Regions from separate parts of the Nonomuraea sp. NPDC050786 genome, predicted to be linked through region 1. Evidence: predicted binding sites of a transcription regulator. Region 1 holds the regulator's gene; the other holds the start of a gene.

Region 1 (9,655 bases):
GGGCGTGGGTGACCCGTTCGAGCGCCTCGGCGCTCCGCTCCGCGCGGAGCAGCAGCTTGGCGCCCTCCAGGTGGACGAGCTGGGCGGAGAGGGAGTGGGCGAGGATGTCGTGGATCTCCCTGGCGATCCTGGCCCGTTCCGCGAGCACGGCCTCACGTGCCTGGGCGGCTCTGGTGGCCCTGCGCTGCTTGGCCGCGTACGAGAGCAGGAAGATCAGGCAGTTGCTGAGGATGAGGGGGAGGTCCTGGGCCGGGTTGCCGGCGATCGCACCCGCTACGACCAGCCCCACGACGGCCAGTACGCCGATGGGCAGCGCCTGGCGCATGGGGAAGCGGGTCACGGCCAGGCTGACGCAGATGAGCAGGACCGCGATCGCCGCACCACCTCGGCTCAGGCTGCCGAGGGCGATGGAGAGGATCACGGCCAGGCCGAGGGCGATCAGAGCGACAGGCACGCCGAAGACGAGGACGGGGCGATGTCCCTCGGCTGGTGCGTGGTCGCCGGCCTGCGGTTCTTCTCGTGACGGGTTCCAAACCGGGCTCGCGGGCCGCCGCAACGCCTTCCACAGCGGCAGGTCGTGGAGGCGCGACCGTCGAAGAGCGGCCGGCGGGTTGACGGCGCGCCGCCGTGCCACCGGACGTTCGGTGCGGCGGATCGACAGGAGCAGGACGGTGGCCAGGGCGCCTGCCAGCGCGATGGTCATGAGGGTGATCGCAAGGGAGGTGCCGGTCAGGCCGGGTGCGGGGGTCGCTGTCATCTGGGCCCCGGCCAGCAGCACGATCGTCCCCAGCCGCAGCGCGGTGGGGACGATTCTGGACGGCTCACGCATCACCTCACGACGGTATCGGGTCGCCTGCCCGCGCCGGAGAGTGCACGTCCCCGCCGAGCGACGAGGTACGCCTGGGCGCCGATGGTCAGGCCGACGAAGAGCAGGATCCCGCTGGGGGAGGAGGTGAGGCCGAGGGCCTGGCCGGCGAAGTAGAGGCCGACGCGGGTCGCGACCGACACCAGCCACGCCAGCAGGGTCCACCCCGTGGCCTTCGACCAGGCGACGCCGGACTCGTCCAGCCACACCCGTACGGTCGCCGCGCGCCACACGCCGAGTGCGACGGCGATCGCGGCCTCCACCGGCAGCAGGCCGATGCTGAGCGCGAGGTGCCGGGCGTCGATGAGGCCGCCCGTGACGAGGCCGACGACGCTCATGACGGCGGCGGTGTAGAGCATGCCCCGCTTGGCTGTGGGGCGGGTCTTCATCTGGCGATAGATGACGAAGATCGCGACAAGGAGGATGAGGAAGGAGATCGGCATGTAATCCACGGGTTTGACCGTAGGGATGGGAGGGGGCGTAGCGGATCGGCCCGAGGGTTGAGAACGCGGATCTCCACCCTGGGGTGGAGGCCGAGGTGAGAGCGAACCGGCTCGCTCTTCGGAGGGCGTGCGGGTTACCGTCCGGATATGCGCGTTCTCTCGGTAAATGTAGGCACACCGGTCGAAGCTGAATGGGCGGGGAAGCTGGGCCGTACCGCGATCGACAAGCAGCGGGTCACGCACCGGGTGAAGGTGCTGGCCAACGGGCTCGCCGGTGACGAGCGGGCCGACAAGGAGGCCCACGGCGCACTCGACCACGCCGTCTACGCGTACGCCAGGGAGGACTACGACTGGTGGGAGCGTGAGCTCGGGCGCGGGCTGCGTGACGGGCGGTTCGGCGAGAACCTCACCACGTCCGGCGTCGACGTCACCGGGGCACTGATCGGCGAGCGGTGGCGGGTGGGCACCGCTGTGCTGGAGGTGAGCGGGCCCCGGGTGCCGTGTGTGGTCTTCCGTAACTGGATGGACGAGCCCGGGTGGGTCAAGCGGTTCACGGGGGTGGGGCGGCCCGGGGCGTACCTGCGGGTGGTCGAGCTAGGTGAGCTGGGCGAGGGAGACCCGGTGGAGGTCGTCTCACGGCCCGAGGCCGGGATCACGGTGGGCGACTGGTTCCGTGCCCGCCACGGGGACGCGGACGCGCTCCGCCGCGTCCTGGCGGTTCCCGGGCATGACGCCGAGTGGGACCGCATCGCGGAGCGGGCGCTCGGCCAGGTGCCCTTGCCGCCGGACTGACGTGGTCCGCGCCGGCGTCGAGGCGGTCACGGACCCGGCGGGCCGTCGACGATCCGCGCCACCTCCTCCGGACTCGAGAACACCGCCCACGCGTACGCAGGATCCCCGAACAGCTCCAGGACCACGTCCGCCACGTCCTGCCTGCTCGCGGCGGCCAGCAGCAGGGTCAGGACGTGCTCGGCCGGCGGACGCAGGAACGCGTTGGTCCAGTGCGTGACGGGCGCCGCCGCCTCCCACATCCGCTCCGCCGTGGCGTGGCCGAAGGCGGTGTCGTACGGGCCGCCCGCCGCGATGGCCTCGGCCGCGATCCACGCGCAGGCCGAGCCCAGGTTGGCGCCCTGGCCGGTCAGCGGGTCGTTGGTGATCCAGGCGTCGCCGACGGCCAGCGCGATCCGGCCGCCGGGCAGCTCCGCCACCGCCTTCCGCACGACCGGCGTGACCGCGCCGCGCAGCAGGTCCTCCTCGCCCAGCAGCTCCAGACCCGGGTCCGCCCGCTCGGCCAGCCGCGGCGCGTGTCCGGGGAGCAACCTCGCCAGCTCTCCGGCGACCTCGGCGGCGGGCAGGCGGGAGATCGGCTCCAGCGGCCCGCCTCGACGAGCGCGCTGGAGACCACGCTGTGCCAAGTGGTCATTGGCATGCGGAGGATCTCGCCGCAGCAGGGCGAGATGTTGTAGGTCAACGACCCGGGGCTGGAGGCCCAGAGCTTGCGGCTCTCACTCCTGTCTGGCGGACGGGCACGGGCCGCATTGCGAAACGACGTTCCGCGTTTGGGCTGGTTGACGGCAGCCCCGGCGCGGCGAACCACGCCTAGTGCGGTTCCGATAGCAGACCGCAAAGCCGTACCCCGGCCAGGCCGGGTGCGTTCGATCCCGTCGCCGTGCTACCGAGCGTAACACATCAACCACGAAAAGCTATTCGATTCTTGCAGCCAGAATGGCGGAAGTCGACCGCGTGGAACGGCTCGGAGATCCGGCCGACGAACTCCAGCGGCGGGTCCCCCTTGATCGAGAGCCTGGCGGATCCCATCAGGCACCCGGGATCCCGGTAGTGCCCGATGCCCAGCTCCCGCTCCCGCGCCAGGGTGTGTCCCATCCTGCTCACCGTGTTGGGCAGGCGCCCCGAGCGCATCGCGTCGGCATCGCCCTCGGCATAGAGCGTGGCGTCGACGCCGAGCTGCTGCAGGCGCAGCGCGAGGGTCAGGCCGGAGATGCCGGCGCCCACGATGCCGATGCCTGCCATGCGAGGCCCCCTTCAGCCGGTACGGCACCAGTGGACGCCTTGGGAGTCGCAGTTCGATAGCACTCCTGAGAACCCGGCAAACTGGAAGCGTGCCATCCACCCTGCCTGACGGCGATCCCGCGCCCTCCTCGGGCGAGCTGCCCGACAGCGCCCTGAAGGGCCTCGGCGAGCGGCCGTTCGGCTTCTACGTGCACGTGCCGTTCTGCGTGACCCGCTGCGGCTACTGCGACTTCAACACCTACACCGCCGCCGAGCTGGGCCCCGGCGCCTCGCAACGGGACTACGCGGACACGGTCGTCGAGGAGATCCGCCTCGCGCGCCGCGTCCTGGGCGCGGCCGACCTGCCGGTGGAGACGGTGTTCTTCGGCGGCGGCACGCCCACGCTGCTGCCTCCGGAAGACCTGTCCAGGATCCTGGCCGCGATCGACGCGGAGTTCGGGCTGCGGCCGGGGGCCGAGGTGACCACCGAGGCCAACCCCGAGTCCGTGGACCCCGCCTACCTCGACAAGCTCCGCCAGGGCGGCTTCAACCGGGTCAGCTTCGGCATGCAGAGCGTACGCGAGCACGTGCTCCAGGTGCTCGACCGCCGGCACACCCCCGGCAGGGCGGCGGCGGCCGTGCGGGAGGCCAGGCAGGCCGGGTTCGAGCACGTCAACCTCGACCTGATCTACAGCACGCCCGGCGAGTCCGACGACGACTGGCGGGCCTCGCTGGCCGCCGCGATCGAGGCCGGGCCCGACCACGTGTCGGCGTACTCGCTGATCGTGGAGGAGGGCACCAGGCTGGCGGCCAGGATCAGGCGCGGCGAGCTGCCCATGCCCGACGACGACGTGGCCGCCGACCGCTACCAGATCGCCGACGAGCTGCTGTCGCAGGCCGGGTTGACCTGGTACGAGGTCTCCAACTGGGCCACCTCCGAGCAGGCGCGCTGCCGCCACAACCTGCTCTACTGGACCGGCGGCGACTGGTGGGCCGCCGGTCCCGGCGCCCACAGCCACGTCGGCGGCACCCGCTGGTGGAACGTCAAGCACCCGGCCGCCTACGCCCAGCGCCTGGCCGCCGGCGCCTCGCCCGCCCACGCGCGCGAGGTGCTCGGCGACGACGACCGGGCGGCCGAGCGGCTGATGCTGGAGCTGCGGCTGTCGTCCGGCTACCCGCTGGCCGAGGTGGCGCCCGCCGCGCGCCCAGCCGTGGCGAGCGCGCTGGCGCGCGGCCTGCTGGAGCCCGGGCCTTTCAGATCGGGCCTGATGGTGCTCACGCTCCAGGGGCGGCTGCTGGCCGACGCCCTCGTCAGGGACCTGCTGGCCTAGGTGATCATGCGGATGGAGAACGGGTAGCGGTACCTCTCGCCCCGGTTGGTGGCTATGGCGGCCTGGATGTGGAAGATCAGCGACAGGACCCAGATGACCGGGAGCAGGAGTATGCCGATGAAGACGAACGCCAGGACGAAGGCGATGACATAGCCGATGAACATCGTGATCTGGAAGTTGAGCGCCTCCGCCGCCTGGTCCCTGACGTAGGGGGACTCGTCCTTCTTCATCAGATAGATGATCAGCGGGCCGATCCACGAGACCAGCAGGCCGAGCAGGTGCGAGAGCATCGCCATGGTGGTGTCGTCGGTGCCCGGACGGGGGCCGAACCTGCCGGGGACGTACGGCTCTCCCGGGGGCCGGGCGTACCCGTAGCCGGGCTGCGGTGGCGGGCCGTAACCGGGCGGCGGGGGAGGGGGATAGCTCGGGGGTTGCTGGCCGTAACCGGGCTGACCGTAACCAGGCTGGCCGTAACCCGGCTGGCCGTAACCGGGCTGGTCACCTGAGCTTGGCTGGCCGTAGCCCGGTTGTCCGTAACCGGCCTGACCATAGCCAGGCTGACCGTAGCCCGACTGTCCGTAACCTTGCTGTCCGTAGCCGGGCTGAGAACTGGGTTGCTGCCCGTAGCCCAGCTGCTCACCGTAGCCGAGCTCGGAGCCGGGTTGCCGGCCGTAGTCCGGCTGCTGAGGGCCGGAGCCCTGGCTGGGCGGGATGTCCGAAGGTGGGACGAAGCGGGTGGCGTCGTCGTCCGGCGCCGGCTGCGGCGGGTCCTGGCTCATGGTGCCTCCGTAACGAAGTCGATCAGTTCCTCGACCCGGCCGAGGAGTTCCGGCTCCAGGTCTGCGTACGTGGAGACGGAGCCGAGGATCCGCCGCCACGCCTCCGCGGGCTCCATGCGCCAGCCCAAGGCGTCGATCACGCCCTCTTTCCACGGCACCCCGCGCGGCACGGCCGGCCAGGCCGGGATGCGCAGCACGGACGGCTTGACCGCCTCCCAGATGTCGACGAACGGATGCCCCACGACGAGCACGTCCGGCGAGGTGATCTCGGCCGCGATCCTGCTCTCCTTGGAGCCGGGCACGAGATGGTCCACCAGCACCCCCAGCCGGCGCCCCGGCTCCGGGCCGAACTCCGCCACGATGGCCGGCAGGTGGTCCACGCCCTCCAGGTATTCGACCACGACCCCCTCTACCCGCAGGTCATGGCCCCAGATCTTCTCGACCAGGGCGGCGTCGTGCACGCCCTCCACGTAGATCCGGCTCTCCCTCGCGACCCTCGCCCGCAGCCCCTCCACGGCGATCGAGCCGGACGCGCTGCGCCGGGGGGCCGCGGGGGCCGCCGCCGGGCGTACCAGCGTCACGGGCTTGCCCTCCAGCAGGAACGCGGCGGGCGCGAGCGGGAACAGGCGGCGCTTGCCGAACCGGTCTTCGAGCGTCACGGCCTCCTTGTCGCAGGCCACCACCGCGCCGCAGAAGCCGCTGTCGGCGTCCTCCACGACCAGGTCCAACTCGGCAGGCACGTGGGGGATCTTGCCCTTCCCCGGCCGCCGCCAATTTCCCGCCAGCACATCGCCCTCGTACACACGGGGACCGTAGCAAATCACCCGGCGACCGCAAGGCGCTTGCGCGCGCCGCTACGGCGTACCAGGACGACGACCGTGCCGATGACGGCGACGAGCAGCCCCGCGCCCGGGATCAGGAGGAGCGCGGCCACCCCGCCGGCGATGCCGCCCGCGGCCGAGGCCAGCGGGCGGCCCACGCCGTACCGCACGTCGGCCTGCTCCGGGGTGGTGCAGATGAGCTGGTAGTCGCCCTTGGACGGGGCGTTGACCACGAAGAGCTCCACCCAGGTGACGGATCCGGACGTGACCTTCTGCGTGCCCGCGGTCTTGGCGAGCTTGGCCGGGCTGGAGATCTCGCACACGTAGTTGACCTGCGTGTCGCTGGACAGGTAGATCGCGGGCCGGTCCGCCGGGTCGACCGGGATCGTCACGCGTTCGCCGGACGCGAATGTCCTGTTCGGGGCCAGGTCGCTCACGCTGTTCACCAGGCCCGTGGAGAACACCACGACACCGGCGATCGCGCACACGACGAAGATGCCCCAGACCAGTCCGATCCACCACAGGCGCGGCTTGATGGCTTTCGAGTCGATTCGAGGGGGAAATTGGGGTTGTTGGCCGTATTGTCCGTACTGAGGAGGTGGGCCGTATTGAGACGGCGGGCCGTACTGCGGTGGCGGGCCGTACTGCGGCGCAGGCCCGTACTGCGGCGGAGGTGGCCCGTAGCCCGGCTGGGACCCGGGCTGAGGGCCGTAACCGGGCTGGGACCCGGGTTGAGGGCCGTAACCCGGCTGGGAGCCGGGCTGCGGGCCGTAAGGCGGAGGGGGTGAATTGTCGCTCATGTCGGCAAGTGTGGTACTTGCCCCTTGTAAGAAGCTAGGAGCCAGGTTGCGACTTGCTGTTATCGCACCTTGTGGGCGAGAGCCGTACACTTGGCACTCAGGAACACAGAGTGCTAGATGGTTGCGTTCCTCGAATGGCAGAGGCAGGAGGTGAGCACGTGCTCGACGATCGGAAGCTGGCGGTGCTCCGCGCCATTGTCGAAGACTACGTGTCCACCAACGAACCGGTGGGCTCCAAGGCGCTCGCCGAGCGCCACAACCTGAAGGTCTCCCCGGCGACGGTCAGGAACGACATGGCCGCGCTGGAGGAGGAGGGCTACATCACCCAGCCGCACACCAGCGCGGGCCGCGTGCCGACGGACAAGGGCTACCGCCTGTTCGTCGACCGGCTCTCGCAGGTCAAGCCGCTGTCGGCGGCCGAGCGCAGGGCGATCGAGACGTTCCTCGCGGGCGCGGTCGACCTCGACGACGTGGTCACCCGCACGGTCCGGCTGCTCGCGCAGCTGACCAGGCAGGTGGCGGTCGTGCAGTACCCGACGCTGACGCGTTCGACGGTCAGGCACGTCGAGCTGGTGCCGCTCAACGAGCGGCGGGTCATGCTCGTGCTGATCACCAACACCGGCCGCGTCGAGCAGCGGGTGATCGAGCTGCCCGAGGCCGTGGATGACACCCGCATCGCCCACCTGCGCGCGGTGTTCAACGCCTCCCTCGACGGCTGCGGCCTGAGCAACGTGCCCGAGCTCGTCGCCGACATGCCCGAGCGGCTGCCTGTCGAAGACCGGCCCGCGGCGGCCACGATCCTGTCGGTGCTGCTGGAGACGCTGGTCGAGCGGCACGACGAGAAGATCGTGTTCGCCGGCGCGGCGAACCTCGCGGGCGCCGACTTCACGACCGGCCTGCGCGACGTGCTCGAGGCGCTGGAGGAGCAGGTCGTGCTCATGCGGCTGCTTGGCGAGACTACCAACGACACCCCGTCCGCGCTCACCGTGCGCATCGGCTCCGAAAACCCCTACCTGCGGGGGACATCCATCGTCGCGACCGGATACGGTTCTGGCGACAACCAGCTGGCCCGGCTCGGCGTGCTGGGACCGACCAGGATGGACTACCCGGTTACGATGGGCGCCGTGCGCGCGGTGGCACGCTACGTCAGCCAGATCCTGGCTGCATCATAAGAGGTCGATAAGTGGCAAACAGCGACTACTACGCCACCCTCGGGGTGCGCCGTGACGCCAGTCAGGACGAGATCAAGAAGGCGTACCGCCGCCTGGCCCGCGAGCTGCATCCCGACGTGAACCCCGATCCTGAGACCCAGGAGCGGTTCAAGGAGATCACGCAGGCCTACGAGGTGCTGTCCGACCCGAACAAGCGCCAGATGTACGACCTGGGTGGCGACCCGTTCGGCGGAGCGGGAGCAGGCGCGGGTGCCGGCGGCTTCGGAGCGGGCTTCCCGTTCAGCGACATCATGGACGCCTTCTTCGGCACCGCCACGGGCGCCAGGGGGCCGCGCTCGCGTGCCCGCAGGGGCCGCAACGCCACCATCCGGGTCGAGCTCGACCTGCGCGAGACGGCGTTCGGCACCACCCGCGAGCTGGTCGTCGACACGGCCGTGCTCTGCGAGGTCTGCCACGGGGCGGGCGCGGCGCCCGGCACGCATCCCGACACCTGCGACATGTGCAGCGGGCGCGGCGAGATCTCCCAGGTCACCCGGTCGTTCCTGGGCCAGGTCATGACCTCGCGGCCGTGCCCGCAGTGCGGCGGGTTCGGCACCATCATCCGCCACCCCTGCCAGGAGTGCTCCGGCGACGGCCGGGTGCGCACCCGCCGTACGATCAAGGTCCGCATCCCCGCGGGCGTCGAGGACGGCACCCACATCCAGCTCGCCGGCGAGGGCGAGGTCGGCCCCGGCGGCGGCCCGCCCGGAGACCTGTTCCTGGAGATCGTCGAGCGTGCTCACGAGATCTTCGAGCGGCGCGGCGACGATCTCCACTGCACCGTGCAGATCCCGATGACCGCCGCCGCGCTCGGCACCATCCTGGCGGTGGAGACGCTCGACGGCTCCGAGGAGGTCGACGTCCGCCCGGGCACGCAGTCGGGCCAGGTCATCACCATGTTCGGGCGGGGCGTGCAGCGGCTCAACGAGTCCGGCCGCGGCGACCTGCTGATCCACGTCAACGTCGAGACCCCGACCCGTCTCGACCCGGCGCAGGAGGAGCTGCTGCGCGAGTTCGCCAAGCAGCGGGGCGAGGAGCGGCCGCCGGGCAAGTTCGCCCCCGGCCAGCAGGGCTTCTTCTCCCGGCTGCGCGACGCCTTCAACGGCAGGTGACGTGACCGTCCCGGTGTTCCTGTCCGAGGAGCTGGACGGTCCCGAGCTGACGCTCGCCGGTCCCGAGGGGCGGCACGCGGCCTCCGTGCGCCGCCTGCGAGCCGGTGAGCGGGTCGATCTGACGGACGGCGCCGGCACGGTCGCCGAGTGCGTCGTGCGCGAGGCGCTGAAGGACTCACTCCGGCTCGACGTCCTGCGCCGCTACGAGGTCGAGCCGCCCGAGCCGCGGCTGGTCGTCGTCCAGGGGCTGCCCAAGGGCGACAGGGGCGAGCTGGCGGTCGAG
Region 2 (9,655 bases), on a different contig from region 1:
GGGCCGGGTCCTATCGCACCATGAGGCCGCCGAGGAAGAGCACTCCCTCCGCGACGATCCAGGAGAGCAGGCCCGCGCCCAGGATCCGCCCGAACGTGCGCGGGTCGTTCCTGGACCACGGCAGGAGCCAGGCGGCCACCGTGCAGCCGGCGGCGAGCACGGCGAACAGCCCTGACAGCGTGGAGACCATGCCGAGGCGCTGGGAGCACGCCGAACCGGACTCGCCGCCCGCGCAGAACGCCTCCAGGCCCCAGTCCGCGAACACCGACAACGCCCAGAGGGCTGCTAGCAGGAAGCTCGCGATCGTGGGGATGATCGGCGAGAAACGCAGCTGAATCCGCGCCACCACCCCTCCCTACCCCGCCCGAACAACCGCTACTCCGCCCGGCGTCGTGTCGGTGGTAAATGCTGTGGAAGCCGCCCGGAGTCGCCACTAGACTGGCCGATTCGCTGCCTTTACCACCTCCGAACCAGCCAGGGAGGCGCTTTCGCATGCCCGGACACCAGTTGGCCCCCGATATACCCTCCGACGTGCTCGCCGCCGAGCAGGCCCACCTGGCGGAGTCCAGGGCCGCGCTCAAGGCCATGCGCGCACACGCCCAGTCGCTGTCCGCCGACGCGGCGGGTGACTGGGTCTCGCAGCAGATCCTCCAGGCCCTCCTCGACCAGCGGGTGGCGGCGCTCGCCGACCATCCCGACACGCCGCTGTTCTTCGGCCGCCTCGACCGCGCCTCGGGCGACGACCTCCCGAGCACGATCTACGTCGGCCGCCGCCACGTGCACGACGGCCACAGCAAGCCCCTGGTCATCGACTGGCGCGCCCCGGTGTCGCGGGCGTTCTACCAGGCCAGCCCCACCGACCCCATGGGCGTCGTACGGCGGCGCCGCTTCGGCTACCACGGGGGCGCGCTGACGGCGTTCGAGGACGAGCCGCTCGGCGACGGCGTCGAGATCGGCCCGTCGAAGATCCTCACCGAGGAGATCGAGCGCCCCCGAACCGGCCCCATGCGTGACATCGTCGCCACGATCCAGCCGGACCAGGACGAGATCGTCCGCTCCACCCTGGCCCAGACGGTATGCGTCCAGGGTGCCCCGGGCACCGGGAAGACCGCCGTGGGCCTGCACCGGGCGGCGTACCTGCTGTTCACCCACCGCGAGCGCCTCGCCAGGGCCGGCGTCATGATCGTCGGGCCCAACCGCGCCTTCCTCTCCTACATCTCCTCCGTGCTTCCCGCGCTCGGCGAGGTCAAGGTCGACCAGACCACGGTCGCGGGGCTGCTCGGCGAGCACGCGGCGCCGGAGGACCCGATGGTGGCGGCCGTGAAGGGCGACGCCAGGATGGCGCCGGTGCTCGAGCGCGCGCTCTGGCTGCACATCGTGAAGCCGGAGGAGGGCATCGTCTTCACGAAGGGCGCGTACCGCTACCGGGTGGCCGACTACGAGGTACGCGAGATCGTCGCCTCCCTGCGCGGCACCACGCGATACAACCCGGGTCGAGCGGCGCTGGCCCAGCGGCTGGCCCACATGGTGCTGGTACGAATGGAGCAGCGCGGCGAATCGCCCGACGACCGGGTCCAGGACGCCGTGGCCAGGTCGAAACCGGTGAAGCAACTCGTTGATACGGTCTGGCCAAAACTAACGCCAGAACAGGTCCTTTATCGCCTGCTCTCCGACCCGGAATTTCTCGCTACAGCCGTCAAAGCAGCTAAATCCGATTTGTCACCCGAAGAGCAAGAAATGCTCATTTGGCGGAAGCCGTACCGGAGCTGGAAGTCCGCCAAATGGTCGGCCGCGGACGCCGCGCTCCTGGACGAACTCCGCGACCTCATGGAACGCACCCCGTCCCTCGGCCACCTCGTGGTGGACGAGGCCCAGGACCTCTCCGAGATGCAGCTGAGAGCGCTCGGCCGCCGCTGCCGCAACGGCTCGGCCACCGTGCTCGGCGACCTGGCCCAGGGCACGACCCCGTGGTCGACCAGCTCGTGGAAGTCGGTGCTCGAGCACCTGGGCCAGCGCGAGGGCGAGGTGACCGAGCTGACGCTCGGCTTCCGCGTGCCGAGGGAGGTCCTCGACTACGCCGCGCGCCTGCTCCCCTCCATCGCCCCCGACCTGGCCGCTCCCCGCTCGCTCCGCCCGGGCGTCGGCTCGCTCACCGTACGTCCCGGCGGCTCGGTCACGGAGGCCGCCGCGGAGGCCCTGGCCAGAGAGGGCTCCGTCGGCGTCATCGTCCCGGACGCCCTGATCGCCGACGTCTCGCGCGCGCTGGCCGGCGTCCCTCATGCCGTGCTCGACCCGGACTCCGCCGAGGAGCACCGCCTGCTGATCGTCCCGGCGACCCTGGCCAAGGGCCTGGAGTACGACCACGTCATCGTCGTGGAGCCCGCGGACATCGTCGCGGCCGAGCCCCGGGGCCTGGCCAGGCTCTACGTGGTGCTGACCCGAGCGGTGACGTCACTGACGGTCCTGCACGACAAGCCCCTGCCCGCGCAGCTGACAGCCTAGGCGCGAGCACCTGACCGGCGGCGGGCGCGGCCGCTTCTAGGATGGCTGGGCAAGCAGCTCTCAACCTAGGAGGATGCCGTGCCCGCACCGCTGCCACACGAATACCTGCCGCCGGTTCCCGCGCTCGTGGTCGAGAGCGACGACCTCCGGGACGGCGAGAGGCTGAGCGACCTCCACGTCTTCAACGACTGGGGCATGACGGGCCAGAACCAGTCGCCCCATCTCCGCTGGTCGGGCGCGCCCGCCGAGACCCGCAGCTATGCCGTGACCTGCTACGACCCCGACGCCCCCACGGGCAGCGGTTTCTGGCACTGGCTGGTGTTCGACCTCCCCGCCTCCGTGTCCGAGCTGCCCGGGGGCGCGGGCACCGGCCCCGAGTTCAAGGGCCTGCCCGCCGGGGCGGTCCACGCCCGCAACGACTACGGCAAGAAGGAGTACGGCGGCGCGGCCCCGCCTCCTGGCGCCCCGCACCGCTACGTCTTCACGGTCCACGCCCTGGGGGTCGACAAGCTGGATGTGGACGGCGACGTCAACCCGGCGGTGGTGGGCTTCAACATCACCGCCAACACCCTGGCGCGCGGCCACATCGTCCCCGTCTACGGGGTGTGAACAGCGGATCCGGCCTGAGACGCACAAGGGCGGCCCGGGAAGACCCGGGCCGCCCTCAGCTCTTGCGGCGAGGAGAGACCTAGAAGTCCATGTCGCCGCCGCCCGGCATGGCCGGAGCGGCAGGGGTCTTCTCGGGCTTCTCCGCGATGACGGCCTCGGTGGTGAGGAAGAGCGCCGCGATGGAGGCGGCGTTCTGCAGCGCCGAGCGCGTCACCTTGGCCGGGTCGATGATGCCCGACTCGAACATGTTGACGTACTCGCCGGAGGCGGCGTTCAGGCCCTCACCCGGGGTGAGGTTGCGCACCTTCTCCACCACGACGCCGCCCTCGAGGCCGGCGTTGACCGCGATCTGCTTCAGCGGCTCCTCCAGAGCCTTCTTCACGATCGCGGCACCGGTGGCCTCGTCACCGTTGAGCTCGAGCTTGTCGAACGCCTTGGCGCCGGCCTGCAGCAGCGCCACGCCACCGCCGGGCACGATGCCCTCCTCGACGGCCGCCTTGGCGTTGCGCACGGCGTCCTCGATGCGGTGCTTGCGCTCCTTGAGCTCGACCTCGGTCGCGGCGCCGGCCTTGATGACGGCCACGCCGCCGGCCAGCTTGGCCAGGCGCTCCTGGAGCTTCTCGCGGTCGTAGTCGGAGTCGGTGCGCTCGATCTCGGCGCGGATCTCGTTGACCCGGCCGGCGATCTGCTCGGCGTCACCGGCGCCGTCCACGATCGTGGTCTCGTCCTTGGTCACCACGACCTTGCGGGCGCGGCCGAGCAGGTCGAGGGTGGCGTTCTCGAGCTTGAGACCGACCTCCTCGGCGATGACCTGGCCGCCGGTCAGGATGGCGATGTCGTTGAGCATGGCCTTGCGGCGGTCGCCGAAGCCCGGGGCCTTGACCGCCACGGAGCGGAACAGGCCGCGGATCTTGTTGACGACCAGGGTCGCCAGGGCCTCGCCCTCGATGTCCTCGGCGATGATCAGCAGCGGCTTGCCCGACTGGACGACCTTGTCGAGCAGCGGCAGCAGGTCCTTGTTGGCCGAGACCTTGCTGTTGACGATCAGGATGTACGGGTCCTCGAGCACGGCCTCCATGCGGTCCGAGTCGGTGACGAAGTACATCGACGTCATGCCCTTGTCGAAGCGCATGCCCTCGGTGAGCTCGAGCTCGAGGCCGAAGGTGTTGCTCTCCTCGACGGTGATGACGCCTTCCTTGCCGACCTTGTCCATCGCCTCGGCGATGAGCGAGCCGATCTCGGGGTCGGCGGCGGAGATGGAGGCGGTGGAGGCGATCTGCTCCTTGGTCTCCACGTCCTTGGCCAGCTTGGAGAGCTCCTCGCTGACGCGCTCGACGGCGGCCTCGATGCCCTTCTTCAGGGCCATCGGGTTGGCGCCGGCGGCGACGTTGCGCAGACCCTCACGCACCAGCGCCTGGGCGAGCACGGTGGCGGTCGTGGTGCCGTCGCCCGCGACGTCGTCCGTCTTCTTGGCGACTTCCTTGACCAGCTCGGCGCCGATCTTCTCCCAGGGGTCCTCGAGCTCGATCTCCTTGGCGATGGACACACCGTCGTTGGTGATCGTGGGAGCGCCCCACTTCTTCTCCAGCACGACGTTGCGGCCCTTGGGACCCAAGGTCACCTTGACGGCGTCGGCGAGCTGGTTCATACCGCGCTCGAGACCGCGCCGGGCGTCCTCGTCAAACGCGATCATCTTGGCTGCCATAAGGCTAGACCTCCCAGATGCAGGGTGGCTTGTCGTGGACCGAGCCGACGCCCGCGACGGCATGGGTCGGCGTCTCCTTCGGCAGACCCCATCGTCCCGATCCGAATCGCTGGCACTCTGCATCAGAGAGTGCCAACGAACTGTTTAGCACTCTACCCTGCCGAGTGCAAGCGAGAGGCCATCCACCGGGTGTTCCTTCCCAGGTGGGAGTGCGCCGACGCCTGAGGGAGTGGAGGCCGTAAGCAGGACACGGCGAGCTGCCCCATGCGGCTCGCCGCACCTGAGTCGACGAAAGAAAGGTGGCAGGCTCGCACGGACTGCGCTGCCGCGCGATCCTGCCGGTGCATACCAGGTGGGGCTTCTCAGACCGCGCGAACGGCCTCTGCCTGGGGACCCTTCTGGCCTTGCGTGATCTCGAACTCGACGCGCTGCCCCTGTTCGAGAGCTCTGTACCCGTCCATCAGTATCGCTGAGTAATGGACGAATACATCCTTACCACCGTCTACCGCGATGAAGCCGTAGCCCTTGTCCGCGTTGAACCACTTGACGGTGCCCTGCGCCACTTCCGACTCCTCTTACTGGGCCCACAGATCTCGCCCATTCCTCCGCGAGACCCGTAATCGACTGACATAAGGGAAAATCAGCCAGACGATCGCCCTCGACCATACCTGTGGCACGGGGTTTGGCAACAGAGTCAATCCACAAAAGAAGCATTTCCGCGCATCGCAGCTCCATGAAACGTTCATTTGCCCTGGAAAAGCAGAAGGCGCCCACAAGGGGCGCCTTCCAAGATGTGATCTATAGCACTCAGCCGCCGGCGACCGCCGGGATGATAGAGATCTGAGTGCCGTCAGGGGCTGCAGTGTCGAGGCCCTCGGCGAATCGGACGTCCTCTTCCCCAACGTAAACGTTGACGAAACGACGAATCTTGCCCGATTCATCCAGAATTCTCGCGCCGATCCCCGGGTAGTCGGAGTCAAGCTTGATGAGGACGTCACGAAGAGTCGCGCCCTCGCCACTGACTTCCGCGTTACCCCCGGTGTACGTGCGCAGAATGGTGGGAATCCGCACAGTAACGCTCATGGTTAAACTCGCCTTTCCTGGTTGTCAGACAGCCGCGCGGAACGCGTCGAGGGAGGGCCGGATCACGGCCGTGGGCTTGGCGTCGTCGCTGATCGCGTCGAGCGTCTTGAGTCCGTCGCCGGTGTTGAGCACCACGGTCTCGGCCTCGGGATCGAGCCGCCCGCTCTCGGCGAGCTTCTTCAGCACGCCCACGGTCACCCCGCCCGCCGTCTCGGCGAACACGCCCTCGGTCGAGGCCAGCAGCTTGATCGCGGCCACGATCTCGGCGTCGGTGACGTCCTCGACGGCTCCGCCGGTGCGCCGGGCGATGTCCAGCACGTAGGGCCCGTCGGCCGGGTTGCCGATGGCCAGGGACTTGGCGATGGTGTCAGGCTTGACCGGCTGGACGACGTCGTGCCCCGCCTTGTACGCGGTGGAGACCGGCGAGCACCCGGCCGCCTGCGCCCCGAAGATCTTGTACGGCGTGTCCTCGACCAGGCCCAGCTGCACCAGCTCACGGAAGCCCTTGTCGATCTTGGTCAGCTGCGAGCCCGAGGCGATCGGGATGACGATCTGCTGGGGCAGCCGCCACCCGAGCTGCTCGGCGATCTCGTACGCGAGCGTCTTGGAGCCCTCGGCGTAGTACGGCCGCAGGTTGACGTTGACGAACCCCCACTTGTCGCCCAGCGGGTCACCGATCAGCTCGGAGCAGAACCTGTTGACCTCGTCGTACGTGCCGTCGATGCCGATCAGCTTGCCGCCGAACACCCGGGCCATGGCGATCTTGGCAGCCTCGAGATCGGCGGGGATGAACACGCACGCCTCGAGCCCGGCCCGCGCCGCCGCGGCGGTGACCGCGCCCGCGAGATTGCCGGTGGAGGAACAGGAAAGCGTGTGGAAGCCGAAGTTACGCGCCGCCTCGACGGCGATGGCGACCACGCGGTCCTTGAATGAATGAGTGGGGTTGCCCGAGTCGTCCTTCACGTACAGGGACTTGAGACCGAGCGCGCGCCCGAGGTTTCCGGCCTTGACCAGTTTGGTCCATCCCGGGTTCATGTTGGGCTTACTGGCGACATCGACAGGAACGGGGAGCAACGACCGGTAACGCCAGATGTTGCTCGGACCCGACTCGATGTCCGCGCGAGTCACGGTGCCGAAGGAATAGGCCGCTTCGAGCGGCCCGAAACACTCCAGACACGCGAAGCTGGGACCGAGGGGGTAACGCGTACCGCATTCGCGGCAGGACAGACCGACAGCAGGACCAAAGTCGAGCGACATGAAGCGAGGCCTTCCCTCATCTTCGCCCGCGGCCACCTTGACCGCAGACCGGAATTGGCACCTTGTCCCGGTCGGCCTCGCCAGGTCGCGAGCCTCAAGCCGGGAGGGTTGCCGGGGCTTCGCAGGGCCGGTCCCTCCACCCCTCTGGATGAGCAATATTCAGTTGTTGAAAAGGACTCTACCTGGCCAAGGGGCCCAAATGGCCACTTGTCTCATCAGGTGAGATGCGATGTCTCAACGATAGTCCTCCCCCAGCACTCCCTGCACGTATTTCCGCGCCTGGTGAATGCGTGACTTGGCGGTGCCGAGCGGGATGCCGAGCTGCTCGGCCACCTCGTTGTAGTCGAGCTGGACGATGTCGCGCAGCACCAGCGCCTGCGCCAGGTCGGGCTTGTCGGCCTCCAGCGCCTCCATGGCGTCCAGCAGGTCGAGCCGCGATCCGGCGATCACGCTCACCCGCCGCACGTCGGGCTTCTGCATGGGCAGCTCGTCGGAGCTCTGCTCGGCCGCCCTGCGCTTCAGCGACCGGTATGTGGTGCGCGCGCAGTTGGCCGTCACGATGTGGAGCCAGGTGCTGAACCTGGCCCTGCCCTCGAACCGCCCGATGTTGCGGGCCACGGCCAGCAACGTGTCCTGCGAGGCCTCCTCGGCGTCCTGGTGGTAGGGCAAGATCCGGGCGCAGTGACGCATCACATCGGGCTCGATCCGAGCCAGAAGTTCGCCAAGTGCGCGATGATCTCCGGCTGCGGCGGAACGTGCGAGTTCCTCGGTTAGCTCATCAAGCGCCATAGCTGGGATCCTATGGGCGAAGGGAGCCTAGATGAACAGCGTTCTGGTGGCCTCCAACAGAGGACCCGTCTCGTTCACCGTCTCCGACGACGGCGAGCTGACCATGAAACGCGGTGGCGGCGGCCTGGTGTCCGGGCTGTCCGGGGTGGCCAGGAAGGACGGCGTGCTGTGGGTGTGCGCGGCGCTGTCCGACGGCGACCGCAGCGCCGTCCGCCTGGCCCCCGGCGGCCGGATCGACCAGGCCGGCTACGACACCGGCCCGCTCCGCATGCTCGACATCCCGCCCGCCGTCTTCCACCGGGCCTACAACTCCGTGGCCAACTCCACCCTGTGGTTCGTCAACCACCTGCTCTACGACATCCCCAACTCGCCCAACTTCGGCACGAGGTTCGAGCGCGAGTGGGAGTCGTACCGCGACTACAACGGCGCGTTCGCGCTGGCGCTGGCCGAGGAGGCCGGCCACGGCGCCCGCGTGATGGTGCAGGACTACCACCTGACGCTGACCCCGGCGATGCTCCGCGCCGAACGGCCGGACCTGCGCATCGCCCACTTCAGCCACACCCCCTGGGCGCCGCCCGAATACTTCTCCCTGCTGCCCGACGAAGTGGCCGGAGAGGTCCTGGAGGGCATCCTGGGCGCCGATCACGCCGGGTTCCTCACCGACAGGTGGGCGCAGGCGTTCATGGACTGCTGTGAGGCGCTCCTGGGCGCGGAGGCCGACCGCGCCGCCCGCAGCGTCACCTACGAGGGCCGGACCACCCGCATCGGCGTGCACAGCCTGGGCGTGGACGGCGAGGCGCTGTGGGAGCGGGCCTGCGAGCCCGACGTCGAGTCGCACATGGCCGCGCTCAGGGAGGAGGTGGGCGACCGGCGGCTGATCGTCCGCATCGACCGCACCGAGCTGTCGAAGAACATCGTGCGCGGCCTGATCTCCTACCGCGAGTTCCTCGCCGCGCACCCCGAGTGGCACGGGAAGGTGGTGCATCTGGCGTTCGCCTACCCGAGCCGGCACGACCTGCCCGAATACCGGGAGTACACCGCGTCGGTGCAGCGCTGCGCCCAGGAGATCGAGGACGAGTACGCCACCGAAGACTGGGACCCGCTGATCCTCAACGTCAACGACGACTACCCGCGCTCGCTGGCCGCGTACCGGATGGCCGACGTGCTGCTGGTCAACCCCATCCGCGACGGGATGAACCTGGTCGCCAAGGAGGGCCCGATCCTGTCGCCGCGCTGCGCGCTGGTGCTCTCGCGCGAGGCGGGGGCGGCGGCCGAGCTGGGCCCGCACGCGCTGCTGGTGAACCCGTACGACATCAGCGGCACGGCCGCCGCGCTGCACCAGGCGCTCGTCATGCCGGAGGACGAGCGCCGGATGCGGCGCGACAAGCTGCACGCGGCGGCCACCGCCCTGCCGCCGCAGAAGTGGCTCGCGGCCCAGCTCGACGCCCTCGCCGAGATCTAGGAGTGCTCAGTTCCAGTCGGCGTTCTTGAGCGTGTCGGCCAGGCCCGGCGTGTTCCACTGGTCGACGACCAGGATCCTGCTCTTCGGCAGGTACCACTCGCGCTGCGTGAAGCGGGCGTGCACCTTGTTGCCGGAGTAGGAGCGGCACGTGGACCGCCAGGCGTTGTACGCGGCCTTGTGCCCCTCGCCGACCTGGCGCAGGCCCCTCGTCACCTCCGGGCCGATGATCTCGCCCCACTTCGGGTTGA

What was found. Region 1 encodes HrcA, which represses chaperone genes, less so after heat shock. Its sites were predicted from a motif close to TTGGCACTCTCNNNNNGAGAGTGCCAA; they were not measured.
Region 2: the regulator HrcA is predicted to act here: its motif matches at 4,926-4,952, upstream of groL (chaperonin GroEL).

Annotation. Positions count from the first base shown of each region.
Region 1 is NZ_JBFAHJ010000012.1:108,731-118,385, reverse strand. It holds gene AB0H84_RS23015 (histidine kinase) at 1-829, opposite strand, end outside; gene AB0H84_RS23010 (hypothetical protein) at 829-1,317, opposite strand; gene AB0H84_RS23005 (MOSC domain-containing protein) at 1,456-2,100, shown strand; gene AB0H84_RS23000 (hypothetical protein) at 2,127-2,723, opposite strand; gene AB0H84_RS22995 (NAD(P)-binding protein) at 2,998-3,339, opposite strand; gene hemW (radical SAM family heme chaperone HemW) at 3,429-4,649, shown strand; gene AB0H84_RS22985 (DUF4870 domain-containing protein) at 4,646-5,428, opposite strand; gene AB0H84_RS22980 (DUF3097 domain-containing protein) at 5,425-6,231, opposite strand; gene AB0H84_RS22975 (hypothetical protein) at 6,249-6,737, opposite strand; gene hrcA (heat-inducible transcriptional repressor HrcA) at 7,208-8,221, shown strand; gene dnaJ (molecular chaperone DnaJ) at 8,233-9,372, shown strand; gene AB0H84_RS22960 (16S rRNA (uracil(1498)-N(3))-methyltransferase) at 9,374-9,655, shown strand, end outside.
Region 2 is NZ_JBFAHJ010000007.1:278,512-288,166, forward strand. It holds gene AB0H84_RS16775 (hypothetical protein) at 11-346, opposite strand; gene AB0H84_RS16780 (AAA family ATPase) at 493-2,502, shown strand; gene AB0H84_RS16785 (YbhB/YbcL family Raf kinase inhibitor-like protein) at 2,581-3,111, shown strand; gene groL (chaperonin GroEL) at 3,191-4,816, opposite strand; gene AB0H84_RS16795 (cold-shock protein) at 5,179-5,379, opposite strand; gene AB0H84_RS16800 (MoaD/ThiS family protein) at 5,624-5,899, opposite strand; gene thrC (threonine synthase) at 5,924-7,156, opposite strand; SAM riboswitch class I at 7,170-7,311, opposite strand; gene AB0H84_RS16810 (RNA polymerase sigma factor) at 7,391-7,945, opposite strand; gene AB0H84_RS16815 (trehalose-6-phosphate synthase) at 7,977-9,407, shown strand; gene AB0H84_RS16820 (hypothetical protein) at 9,414-9,655, opposite strand, start outside.